Regions from separate parts of the Massilia varians genome, predicted to be linked through region 2. Evidence: predicted binding sites of a transcription regulator. Region 2 holds the regulator's gene; the other holds the start of a gene.

Region 1 (5,736 bases), 1.1 Mb from region 2:
CGCGCAGCTGTTCGCCATGCAGCCCGGTGGCCGGCCAAGGCAGCTGACCCGGCTGAACACCGAGCGTTTGGCCGACGTGCGCTGGGGCGAGTACGAGCAGTTCAGCTTTGCCGGCGCCAACGGCGAGACGGTGTACGGGCACGTGATGAAACCCTGGAATGCCGAGCCGGGCAAGAAGTACCCGATCGCCTTCCTGGTGCACGGCGGGCCGCAGGGCAGCTTCGGCAACGGCTGGAGCTATCGCTGGAATCCGCAGGTGTATGCGGGCGCGGGCTATGCCACCGTGTTCATCGACTTCCATGGATCGACCGGCTACGGCCAGAAATTCACCGATTCGATCAGCGGCGACTGGGGCGGCAAGCCGCTGGTGGACCTGCAGAAGGGCCTGGACGCGGCCGTGAAGAAGTTCCCATGGCTCGACCGCGAACGCAGCTGCGCCCTCGGCGCTTCCTACGGCGGCTACATGATGAACTGGATCGCGGGGAACTGGAATGACGGCTTCCGCTGCCTGGTCAACCACGACGGCGTGTTCGACAGCCGCGGCATGGCCTACTCGACCGAGGAACAGTGGTTCACCGACTGGGAAAACGGCGGCGCCTATTTCGCGACGCCCGACAATCACGAGCGCTTCAATCCGGTCCACCACGTCAACAAGTGGAAGACGCCGATGCTGGTGATCCAGGGCGACCTCGATTTCCGCATCCCGACGGCGCAGGCGCTCGGTACTTTCACGGCGCTGCAGCGCAAGGGGATCGACAGCCAGCTGCTGGTGTTCCCGGACGAGAATCACTGGGTGCTCAAGCCGGCGAACTCGGTGCAGTGGCATCACACGGTGATGAACTGGCTGGATCGCTATCTGAAACGCTAGGCCCAAAACAAAGAGACCGCCGAGGCGGTCTCTTTTGGTGCTGGCCGAATGTTCGGCCGGTAACCCGGTCGTCGATTATTCGGCGGTGCCAGCGGTGCAGCCTGCCGGGGTGTACTTGGTGTCGTCAGACGGGAAGCCGACGGTCTTGCAGGTGTAGATGCCGTCTGCGCTGCGGGCCAGGGTGATTTTCACGCTGTCTTGCGTACCGATACGGCCAGGATTTGCAATGGTGCAAGTCAGGGCTGCGGCTGCCGCACCATCGGAGCCAGGAGCGGTTGCTTCGATCGTCTTGCAGTTGCCGGTCGAGCTAGCGAGACCAGCCTTCGCCAGGTATCCAGCAGCATCGGTTGCGCTGCCTTCGACGAAGGCCATTTCGTAGCCGGTCTTACCAGCAGCGATGTCGGCATAGGCAGCAGCTGCCTTGCCCTTGGCGATGTAGTCCTGGTAGGCCGGGATTGCCACGGCAGCCAGGATACCGATGATCGCGACAACGATCATCAGTTCGATCAGGGTGAAACCGCCTTCAGCTTTCTTGGTTTGCATTTGCTTGATGTTCATTTCTATCTCTCCAGGGTGGTGTTTCGGGTTTGGGTTACTGCTTGTTGCCACGCTTTCCTATATGCAAGGCGTGTGCCAGCCCGAAAAATGCTGATTTTATTAGTCAGGAGATAAGGAAACGCCGTGCCAGGACAGGTTTTGGCTTGATGAGTGACAAAATTTGTCACTTGAGCTCAGCAATTTTTGTCAGCTGGACAGTTTATGGAACGTAATTTGTCATGCTGACCAAGGCAGTTGGCCCTGGCATGTCAAAAATTGACCAATTGGTAAAAAAACGGGGAGCGTACGCTCCCCGTCTTTGTCGACCTTGAACTGGTCAGATTACAGCATCGCCTTCAGCAGGCGAGCCATTTCCGACGGGTTCTTGGTGACGGTGATGCCGCAGGCTTCCATGATTTCCAGCTTGGCTTGCGCGGTATCGGCGCCGCCCGAGATCAGCGCGCCGGCGTGGCCCATGCGCTTGCCCGGAGGCGCGGTGACGCCAGCGATGAAGCCGACGACCGGCTTCTTCATGTTGTCCTTGATCCACTGAGCAGCGTTCGCCTCGTCCGGGCCGCCAATCTCGCCGATCATGATGACCGCGTCGGTGTCCGGATCGTCGTTGAACATGCGCATCACGTCGATGTGTTTCAGACCGTTGATCGGGTCGCCGCCGATGCCGACTGCCGACGACTGGCCCAGGCCCAGTGCGGTCAACTGGCCGACTGCTTCATAGGTCAGGGTGCCCGAGCGCGACACGACGCCGATACGGCCCTTCTTGTGGATGTGACCCGGCATGATGCCGATCTTGATTTCGTCCGGGGTGATCAGGCCTGGGCAGTTCGGGCCCAGCAGCAGGGTCTTCGAACCGGCCTTGGCCATACGGTCCTTGACTTCCATCATGTCACGGACAGGGATACCTTCGGTGATGCAGATTGCCAGGTCCAGTTCGGCTTCGACGGCTTCCCAGATCGCGGCGGCTGCGCCTGCCGGCGGAACGTAGATGACCGACACGGTGGCGCCGGTTTCCGACTTGGCTTCCTTGACCGATGCGTAGATCGGGATGCCTTCGAAATCTTCGCCGGCTTTCTTCGGGTTCACGCCTGCCACGAAGGCTTCACGGCCATTCGCGTAGTCACGGCACATGCGGGTGTGGAACTGGCCGGTCTTGCCGGTGATACCTTGGGTGATGACTTTGGTGTCTTTGTTGATCAGAATCGACATTTTTATTTCCTTCGCGAATTAGGCTTGGCCAGCGGCAGCGGCAACGACCTGCTTCGCTGCGTCTTCCATGGTGTCGGCGGAGATGATCGGCAGGCCCGAGTCGGCCAGCATCTTCTTGCCCAGGTCTTCGTTGGTGCCCTTCATGCGGACGACCAGCGGCACTTGCAGCGACACGGCCTTCGATGCGGTGATGACGCCTTCGGCGATCACGTCGCAGCGCATGATGCCGCCGAAGATGTTGACCAGGATGGCTTTCAGGCCCGGGTTCTTCAGCATGATCTTGAATGCTTCGGTGACCTTTTCTGCGGTTGCACCGCCGCCCACGTCCAGGAAGTTGGCCGGCTCGCCGCCGAACAGCTTGATGGTGTCCATGGTGGCCATGGCCAGGCCGGCGCCGTTCACCAGGCAGCCGATGTTGCCGTCCAGCGAGATGTAGGCCAGGTCGAACTTCGATGCTTCGACTTCAGCCGGATCTTCTTCGTCCAGGTCGCGGTAGGCGACGATTTCCGGATGACGGAACAGGGCGTTCGAGTCGAAGTTGAACTTGGCGTCCAGGGCGATGACCTTGCCCGAGCCGGTCAGGATCAGCGGGTTGATTTCGGCCAGCGATGCGTCGGTTTCCCAGTAGGCTTTGTACAGGCCTTGCAGGTTGGTGCGGGCGTCGACGATCGACGCTTCCGGCACACCGATCTTGCGGGCGATGTCGTCGGCTTGCTCATCGGTCAGGCCGACCGATGGTTCGATCACGACGTTGTGGATCTTTTCCGGGTTGCTGTGCGCGACTTCTTCGATGTCCATGCCGCCTTCCGAGGAGGCCATCAGCACGACCTTCTGGGTGACGCGGTCGGTCACCAGGGAAACGTACAGTTCCTTCTTGATGTCGGCGCCTTCTTCGATCAGCAGGCGGCGGACTTTCTGGCCTTCCGGGCTGGTCTGGTGGGTGATCAGCTGCATGCCCATGATCTGGTCGGCATATTCCTTGACCTGTTCCAGCGACTTGGCAACCTTCACGCCGCCGCCCTTGCCGCGGCCGCCTGCGTGGATCTGTGCCTTGACGACCCAGACCGGGCCACCCAGCTCTTCAGCGGCCTTGACCGCCTCTTCGACGCTCATGCACGGAATGCCGCGCGGAACGGTCACTCCGAATTTTCGGAGAATTTCTTTGCCCTGATACTCATGGATTTTCATGCTGGCTTCCCTTCTTCTATTACTGAATTAGAAATACGGTTGAATTTCAAAAAATGACAAACAGCGAATCCTAACCCGACACGGCTTTGATCGACCAGCGGGGATAGTAGGTGGCCACGGCCGGTCCGTCGCTGCGCAACGCATGGCAACGGTCGAGCTCGAAGGGCCGTTCGGCCGCGCTTTTGCCAGGATCGGCGTCGGCGCCGCCGCGATCGTCGAAGACGTCGTCGGCGAAGGCCTGCAGCGCTGCGGTAGGCAGCACCTGGGCCAATTCGGTCAGGTGGGTGCAGCCGAGCACGCCGGACAGGCGGTCTTTCAGGTGCAGCCGGAAATGGTTCATGAGCGACAGGCCGACCAGCTTTTTGTAAGCAGGGCCAATGGTCTCGCAAAAACCGGGATACGGAACGGCATCGGACGCGGCTTCGGCGTCCACGATGGTCAGATTGCGGTCGATGGTGACGCGCAGTTTGAGGTCGTGCACCGGGGTGCCGCCTGGACGGGTGCCGGAAGCGAGCGGGATGTCACGGGTTTTGACGTCGCGGATACTGGCGTCCAGATCCCACAGGCCATCATCGCGCGCGTAGGCGTCGACAGTGATGGCGCGCGTATGCCGGAGCGAGCGCGATACGGGAGGAGACAGGGGCATAAAAACCAATGCCGCTTACGCGGCGGTTAGTGGTGCAGCCAGTGTGCTTCATGCACGTTGCCGTAGCTTCTACGACAACAACCGCTCATGCGGCGCTGCTTAAACCGTGAAAGTTTAGCACACGGCGTTCTCGGTTGCACTGCAACAGAAGCCTTTTTGCCGGGTTGCAGGCAAGATGAGACGGCTTTCTTGCTGCGTCGTCAATATTGCTTTGGCTGGACGGGTCTGCCGGGTGGCAAGACCAATCCCGGCCACGGCCTGGCGAGACGGACCCGGTAAACGCGCAGCGCCAGCGTGCAGCGCCATCGTCCGTTGAGGAATATGCCTGGGCATATCGGAGATGACGCTCCACGCTGGCGCCGGAGCCCTGCTTCCATACCGAGAAGCTGTACGATCTAGGTGATACATCAGGCCTGCGGCCACGCCTGGCATATCGTCGGAGCAGGCCTGGGGCCAGGCCCGCTCGTCAGGCAACAGGCTCGAACACCAGCCTGTTTACAGCTCGTCGTCGTCGGGAGCGCCCTGCATTGCGATCCGTGCAGCGCGTTGGGAGAAACCACGCTGCAGCATGAAACGCATCTGCTTGGCACGCTCAGCCGCATCGGCGGCGACGGTGCCGAACTTGCGCCGCCAGACTTCGGCGGCGCGTGCGGTTTCGCTGTCGGCGAGCGCGGCCTTGATCTCATCCAGCGCTTCGCCGTTGAGGCCGTGGCTTTGCAGCTCGGCCATCACACGGCTATTGCCGAAGCGGCTTGCCTTCCTGTTGATCAGGGATTCGGCAAAACGCTCCTGCGACAGCCAGTTGTTCTTCTCGAGGAAATCCAGGAGGGCTTCCACGTCATCGCCCGGCTCGGCATAACGGGCCAGCTTGCGCCCCAGCTCGAGCCGGCTGTGCTCGCGCATCGACAGGTAGCGAAGCGCGCGCGCTTTCAGGCTCAGCTGGGGTGCAGGCATCGACTACGTCCGCGAACCGGCGATTACTCGCCGACTGCCTTGAGCTTGTCCTTGCCGCTGTCTTCGACAGCAGCCAGGACCGGCGGCAGTTCGCGCACGCCCAGCGCAGCACGGACCTTGTTCTCGATTTCGCGTGCCAGTGCCGGACGCTCTTTCAGGAACTGACGGGCGTTGTCCTTGCCCTGGCCGATGCGTTCGCCGTTATAGCTGTACCACGAACCGGACTTCTCGACGATCTTGTTGTCGGCGCCCAGATCCAGGATTTCGCCTTCGCGCGAAGTGCCTTCTCCATACAGGATGTCGAAGTGGGCTTCCTTGA
Region 2 (5,736 bases):
CGTGTATCTATCCAAGAAGCTGGCGCAGCGCGTGATCATGCACGGCGTGTTCATGGACGTGCTGGGCGTGGGCGTCCTGATCACCGGCGACTCGGGCCTGGGCAAGAGCGAGCTGGGCCTGGAACTGATCTCGCGTTCGCATGGCCTGGTGGCCGACGATGCCGTGGAATTCTCGCGCATCGCGCCGAACATGATCGAGGGCCGCTGCCCACCGCTGCTGCAGAACCTGCTGGAAGTGCGCGGCCTGGGCCTGCTGGACATCAAGGCGATTTTTGGTGAGACCGCGGTGCGCCGCAAGATGCGCCTCAAGCTGATCGTCCACCTGGTCAAGCGCGGCGCGCTGGACGAAGAGGTCGAACGCCTGCCCTTCCATCACCCGACCGAGGACGTGTTGGGCTTGCCGATCCGCAAGGTGGTCATTCCGGTCGCGGCCGGCCGCAACATCGCGGTGCTGCTCGAGGCCGCCGTGCGCAACACCATCCTGCAGCTACGCGGCATCGACACGCTGCAGGAATTCATGGAAAGACAGCGTCAAGCGATGAGCGGGGACTGAGGTACGATCACTTCGCCATTTGGGGTATCATCCCCACCATGCACATCGTCCTCATTACCGGTATTTCCGGCTCGGGCAAGTCGGTTGCCCTGAATGTCATGGAAGACGCAGGCTACTACTGCGTCGACAACCTTCCGCCGGCCCTGCTGCCGGCCCTGGTGTATGCGGTCAGTGAGAAAGGCACGAAAAAAATCGCCGTCGCAGTGGATGCGCGCAGCGCCGAATCGCTGGTCGAACTGCCGGTGAGCGTGCGCCACCTGCGAGAGGAAGGCCACAACGTCAAGGTGATGTTCCTGACCTCGAGCACGCATTCGCTGGTGGCACGCTTCTCCGAAACGCGCCGCAGCCACCCGCTGTCGCACGAACTGCGCCCGGGCGAGAATCCGGCCGCGCGCCGCACCCTGATCGAATGCATCGCCGAGGAACGCGAGCGCCTGTCGGCGATCGAGAACCTGGGGCACGTGATCGACACCTCGGAACTGTCCGCCAACAAGCTGCGCGCCTGGGTCAAGGAACTGGCCGACCTCGAACATGCGCCGCTGACCCTGTTCTTCGAATCCTTCGCCTTCAAGGTGGGCGTGCCGCTGGATGCCGACTTCGTGTTCGACGTGCGCGCGGTTCCCAATCCCTATTATGACCTGGCGCTGCGCCCGCTCACGGGCCGCGACCAGCCGGTGATCGCCTTCCTCGACGCCCAGCCGAGCGCCACCGAGATGCTGGAAGATATCCGCAAGTTCGTGGAAAAATGGCTGCCCTCGTTCAAGACGGACAACCGGTCCTACCTCACCGTGGCGGTGGGCTGTACCGGCGGCCAGCACCGCTCGGTCTACATGGCGGAAAGGCTGGGGGCCTACTTCGGGCAGACCGAACGGGTCATCATTCGTCACCGCGAGCAGCCGACCCACGCGGCTGTTTAATTTGTCGCGATAAGGTAGGGTGGACGGCTTCGCCGGCCGCGCGTGCAAACAGTCCTTGATCTGCAGCGCAGCGTCAATTCATCGGTGAGTTGAACGCGCGGTCGGCAGAGCCGACCACCCCACGAGAAACGTCAAGCTAAATGCCGCAGCGGGTGCGCGTAATCCGGCCACACCGGCTCGAAGAAGCGCGCCACCATTTCCGGCGTCACGTCCTCCAGCGCCGGCGGATTCCACTTCGGCTGGTTGTCCTTGTCGATCACCAGCGCCCGCACGCCTTCCAGCACTTCGCCGTGCTCGAAATTGCGGCGCACCAGGTTGCGCTCCATGCGCAGGCATTCCGCCACGCCCAGCGAGGCGCCGCGCTGCAGGAGTTCGTGGGTCACGCACATCATCAGGGGCGAGCGCTGGCGCATCGCCTTGAGCGCCTTCTGCGCGAACGGGTTCTCGTCGCGCCCCAGCGAGGCCATGATCATGCCCACCGAGGCCGCGCCGAAGTGCGCGTCGATCACGCCGCGCTGCGCCTGCAGTTCGCTCGCGCCCAGCTGGCCCGCGAATTGCGCCGCATAGGCGCGGATCGCCGCCGGCAGCTGCGCGCCGGGAGTCGAGTCGATCAGCGCCTGCAATCCACCGAGCTCCGCGCCCGGCACGAACACGTCGGCCAGGCCCACGTAGAGCGCATCGGCCGCGCCGATGGTCAGTCCGGTCAGGCCCAGGTACTGGCCCAGCTGGCCCGGCGCATGCGACAGGAAGTGGCTGCCGCCGACGTCCGGGAACAGGCCGATGTTCACCTCGGGCATGGCCATCTTGGTGCGGTCGGTCACGATGCGCAGGCCGCAGCCTGGTCCGCCCTGGGCGATGCCCATGCCGCCGCCCATCACCACGCCGTCCATCACCGCGATGTACGGCTTCGGATAGAAATGAATCAGGTGGTTCAGTGCGTATTCTTCGGTGAAGAAGTCTTCCAGCAGCGCGCTGCCGCCCATCGGGCCGACCTGGCCCATCTCGTGGAAGAAGCGGATGTCGCCGCCCGCGCACAAGGCCTTCTCGCTGCTGCTGGTGATGACCACCGCGTCGATGCCCGCGTCATCCTTCCATTGCAGCAGGATGGCGCTCAGGGCGCGCACCATGTCAAGCGAGAGAGAGTTCAGGGCTTTCGGCCGGTCGAGCGTGATGACGCCGGTGCGGTTGGCAGCGCGGGTCAGGACGGTATCGGTCATGATGGTCTTCTGTGGTCGAAAAGACATGCATTCTACAGAACATTTGTACAAATACGGAAGCAAGAAAAAGTAACAGGTATTGTACAAAAGCAAAAAGGGCGTCCCCTCAGACGCCCTTGCTGTTGTGCTACAGCTGGTTCGCAAACGGTGCGTTACGCAGCGGCGGCTTCTCCGTTGTCCGGAAGGCGCTTGTGCGCCACGTGGTTATGATTTTGCAGCATGGATTTGTGTTTCAGAACCTGCCTGTCCAGCCTGTCCATCAACGTGTCGATGGCCGCATACATATCCTGGGCCGCACTCGCCACGTGCAGAATTTTTCCCGATACCTGTAGGTTGATCTCGGCCTTTTGCCGTTTTTCTTTTTCAGTGAGGTTATCGATGGCGAGGAACACGTGGGTGTCGATCACGTGGTCGAAATGGCGGGTGATGCGCTCGAGCTTATTCTGAACGTATTCACGGATGGCGGGGGTGACTTCGAGATGGTGGCCGCTGATTGTGAGGTTCATACACACTCCTTTGGGAAGGTGCCCTGCCCGCGCCACAAGGTGAGAGTGGGCAGGTGCTTTACAGGGATTTGCGGAGGCTGACGGGCGGAATCTTGAGCGCTTCGCGGTATTTGGCAACCGTCCGGCGCGCAATGACCATACCTTGTTCCCCGAGCATCTCCGCGATCTTGCTGTCGGATAGAGGATTCCTAGGGTCTTCTGCTCCTGTCAATTGCGCAATAAGCGCGCGGATCGCCGTCGAGGAGGCTTCTCCCCCCGCTTCGGTGGCGACGTGGCTTCCGAAGAAGTACTTCAACTCAAACATGCCGTGCGGGGTCAGCATGTATTTCTGCGTGGTTACACGTGAAATCGTGCTCTCGTGTAGGCCTAGTGTATCAGCTATCTCACGCAAAACAAGAGGGCGCATGGCAACCGCGCCGTGGCTGAAAAAGTTGCGCTGGCGCTCGACGATTGCCTCGGCCACACGCAGGATCGTGTCGAAGCGCTGGCGCATGTTCTTGATCAGCCACTTGGCTTCCTGCAGTTGCGCGCCCATCTGGCTTTCGCTCCTGCCCTGCTTGAGCAGGTTGGCGTACAGGCTGTTCACGCGCAGCTTCGGCATGACTTCCGGGTTCAGCGTTACCTGCCAGCCGTTCTTGGCGCGGCGCACGATCACGTCCGGCACCACGTAGTCCGATACGCCCGAGGAGAAGGCCGCGCCGGGATGCGGATTGCATTGGCGGACCACGGCCTGCACCTCGCGCAGGTCTTCGTCGTCGCAGTCGAGCGCCTTTTTCAGCTTGGTGTATTCGCGCTGGGCGAACCAGCTCAGATAGCCTTCGACGATTTTCAGGGCGAGGCGCCGCGTCACCAGGGGAACGCCCGGCATGCGGCGGATCTGCAGGGCCAGGCATTCGGCCGCGCTGCGCGCGCCCACGCCCACCGGGTCCAGGCTCTGCACCAGCGCCAGCGCGCAGCGCAGTTCGTCCATCTCGATCTCGAGTTCCTGCGGCAGGCGTGCATGGATCTCGTCGAGCGGCTCTTCCAGGTAGCCGTTGTCGTCGAGCGCATCGATCACCAGCTCGGCCAGCGCGCGGTCGCGCATGCCGCAGGCGCTCAGGCGGATCTGCTCGGCCAGGTGCTCGCGCAGCGTGATGCCGTCGGCTTCCAGCTGCGGGCGGCCGTCTTCGTCGTCGCCGCTGCGCGCCCCGCCGCCTTCACCACCCCAGTCCATCTCGGCATCGCCGCGCTCGCCGTTGCCCTCGCCATCGGCGCCCTCGTGCTCGGCCTTCGCGCCCTCCTGCGCCACCGAATCCGGCGGGGCGGGCGGCGCTTCGCCATTGGCCGGCGCGGTATTGATCGCGCCGTCCGCCAGCAGCCGCACCGAGCGGTCGAGCGGATCGTCGAGCCGTTCGAGCAGCGGGTTGTCGTGCAGGATCTGCTCGATCTCCTGGTGCAGTTCGAGCGTGGAAAGCTGCAGCAGGCGGATCGACTGCTGCAGCTGCGGCGTGAGCGCCAGGTGCTGCGACGTGCGTAACTGGAGAGACTGTTTCATGCCCGATGCTCTGATTACATCCTGAAGTGCTCGCCGAGGTACACGCGCCGCACGGATTCGTCGGCGATGATGTCGTCAGGGCGGCCCGAGGCCAGCACCGCTCCCTGGTTGATGATGTAGGCGCGGTCGCAGATGCCGAGCGTCTCGCGCACGTTGTGGTCGGTGATCAGGACGCCGATGTTGCGTTCCTTCAGGAAGCGCACGATGCGCTGGATCTCGATCACCGCGATCGGGTCGACGCCGGCGAAGGGCTCGTCGAGCAGCACGAAGCGCGGATTGGTCGCGAGCGCGCGCGCGATCTCGACGCGGCGCCGCTCGCCGCCCGACAGCGACAACGCCGGGTTCTCGCGCAGCTTCTCGATCTGCAGTTCGGCCAGCAGGGTGTCGAGGCGCTCGTTGATCTGGTCCTTGCCCAGTGGCTTGCCGTCCTCGTTGCGTTGCAGCTCCAGCACGGCGCGGATGTTCTCCTCCACCGTCAGCTTGCGAAACACCGAGGCTTCCTGCGGCAGGTAGGACAGGCCCAGCACCGCACGGCGGTGGATCGGCAGGCTCGAGATGTCGGTGCCGTTGATGTCGATGGTGCCGGCATCCGACGGCACCAGGCCGACGATCATGTAGAAGGAAGTGGTCTTGCCGGCGCCGTTGGGGCCGAGCAGGCCCACCACTTCGCCGCACTCCACCTGCAGCGATACGTCGCGCACCACCAGGCGCTTGCCGTAGCTCTTTTGCAGGCCTTTGACGATCAGGGTACTGCAGCCGTCGACCGCGGTCGCCGCTTCCGCGTTCATGCCTGCGCTCATGGCTGCCGTCATTGCTTGGCACCTTCGGCGGGCGCCGCGGTACGGCGCGGCGCGATGATCAGGGTGCCGCGGCCGCCGCCGACCTTGCTCTGGCCGGTGGGATCGTTGCGCACCTGCGCGACTTCGCGGCGGTTGTCGTAGGAGATGAACGGGCCCTTGATCTCGTTGGCCAAGCGGCCGTTCTCCAGCTCGCGCACTTCGGCGTTGTT

Evidence for each region. Region 2 encodes sigma-54, which starts transcription at its own class of promoters, with help from an activator protein. Its sites were predicted from a motif close to TGGCANGNAANCTGCTTT; they were not measured.
Region 1: the regulator sigma-54 is predicted to act here: its motif matches at 1,487-1,504, upstream of MasN3_RS23795 (pilin).

The regions. Positions count from the first base shown of each region.
Region 1 is NZ_AP026966.1:5,282,568-5,288,303, forward strand. Features, by position in the region: gene MasN3_RS23790 (S9 family peptidase) at 1-868, shown strand, start outside; gene MasN3_RS23795 (pilin) at 944-1,426, opposite strand; gene sucD (succinate--CoA ligase subunit alpha) at 1,748-2,629, opposite strand; gene sucC (ADP-forming succinate--CoA ligase subunit beta) at 2,648-3,817, opposite strand; gene MasN3_RS23810 (DUF2889 domain-containing protein) at 3,888-4,463, opposite strand; gene recX (recombination regulator RecX) at 4,959-5,417, opposite strand; gene recA (recombinase RecA) at 5,441-5,736, opposite strand, start outside.
Region 2 is NZ_AP026966.1:827,662-833,397, reverse strand. Features, by position in the region: gene hprK (HPr(Ser) kinase/phosphatase) at 1-553, shown strand, start outside; gene rapZ (RNase adapter RapZ) at 592-1,470, shown strand; gene MasN3_RS03840 (enoyl-CoA hydratase/isomerase family protein) at 1,602-2,687, opposite strand; gene hpf (ribosome hibernation-promoting factor, HPF/YfiA family) at 2,840-3,193, opposite strand; gene MasN3_RS03830 (RNA polymerase factor sigma-54) at 3,252-4,727, opposite strand; gene lptB (LPS export ABC transporter ATP-binding protein) at 4,742-5,515, opposite strand; gene lptA (lipopolysaccharide transport periplasmic protein LptA) at 5,536-5,736, opposite strand, start outside.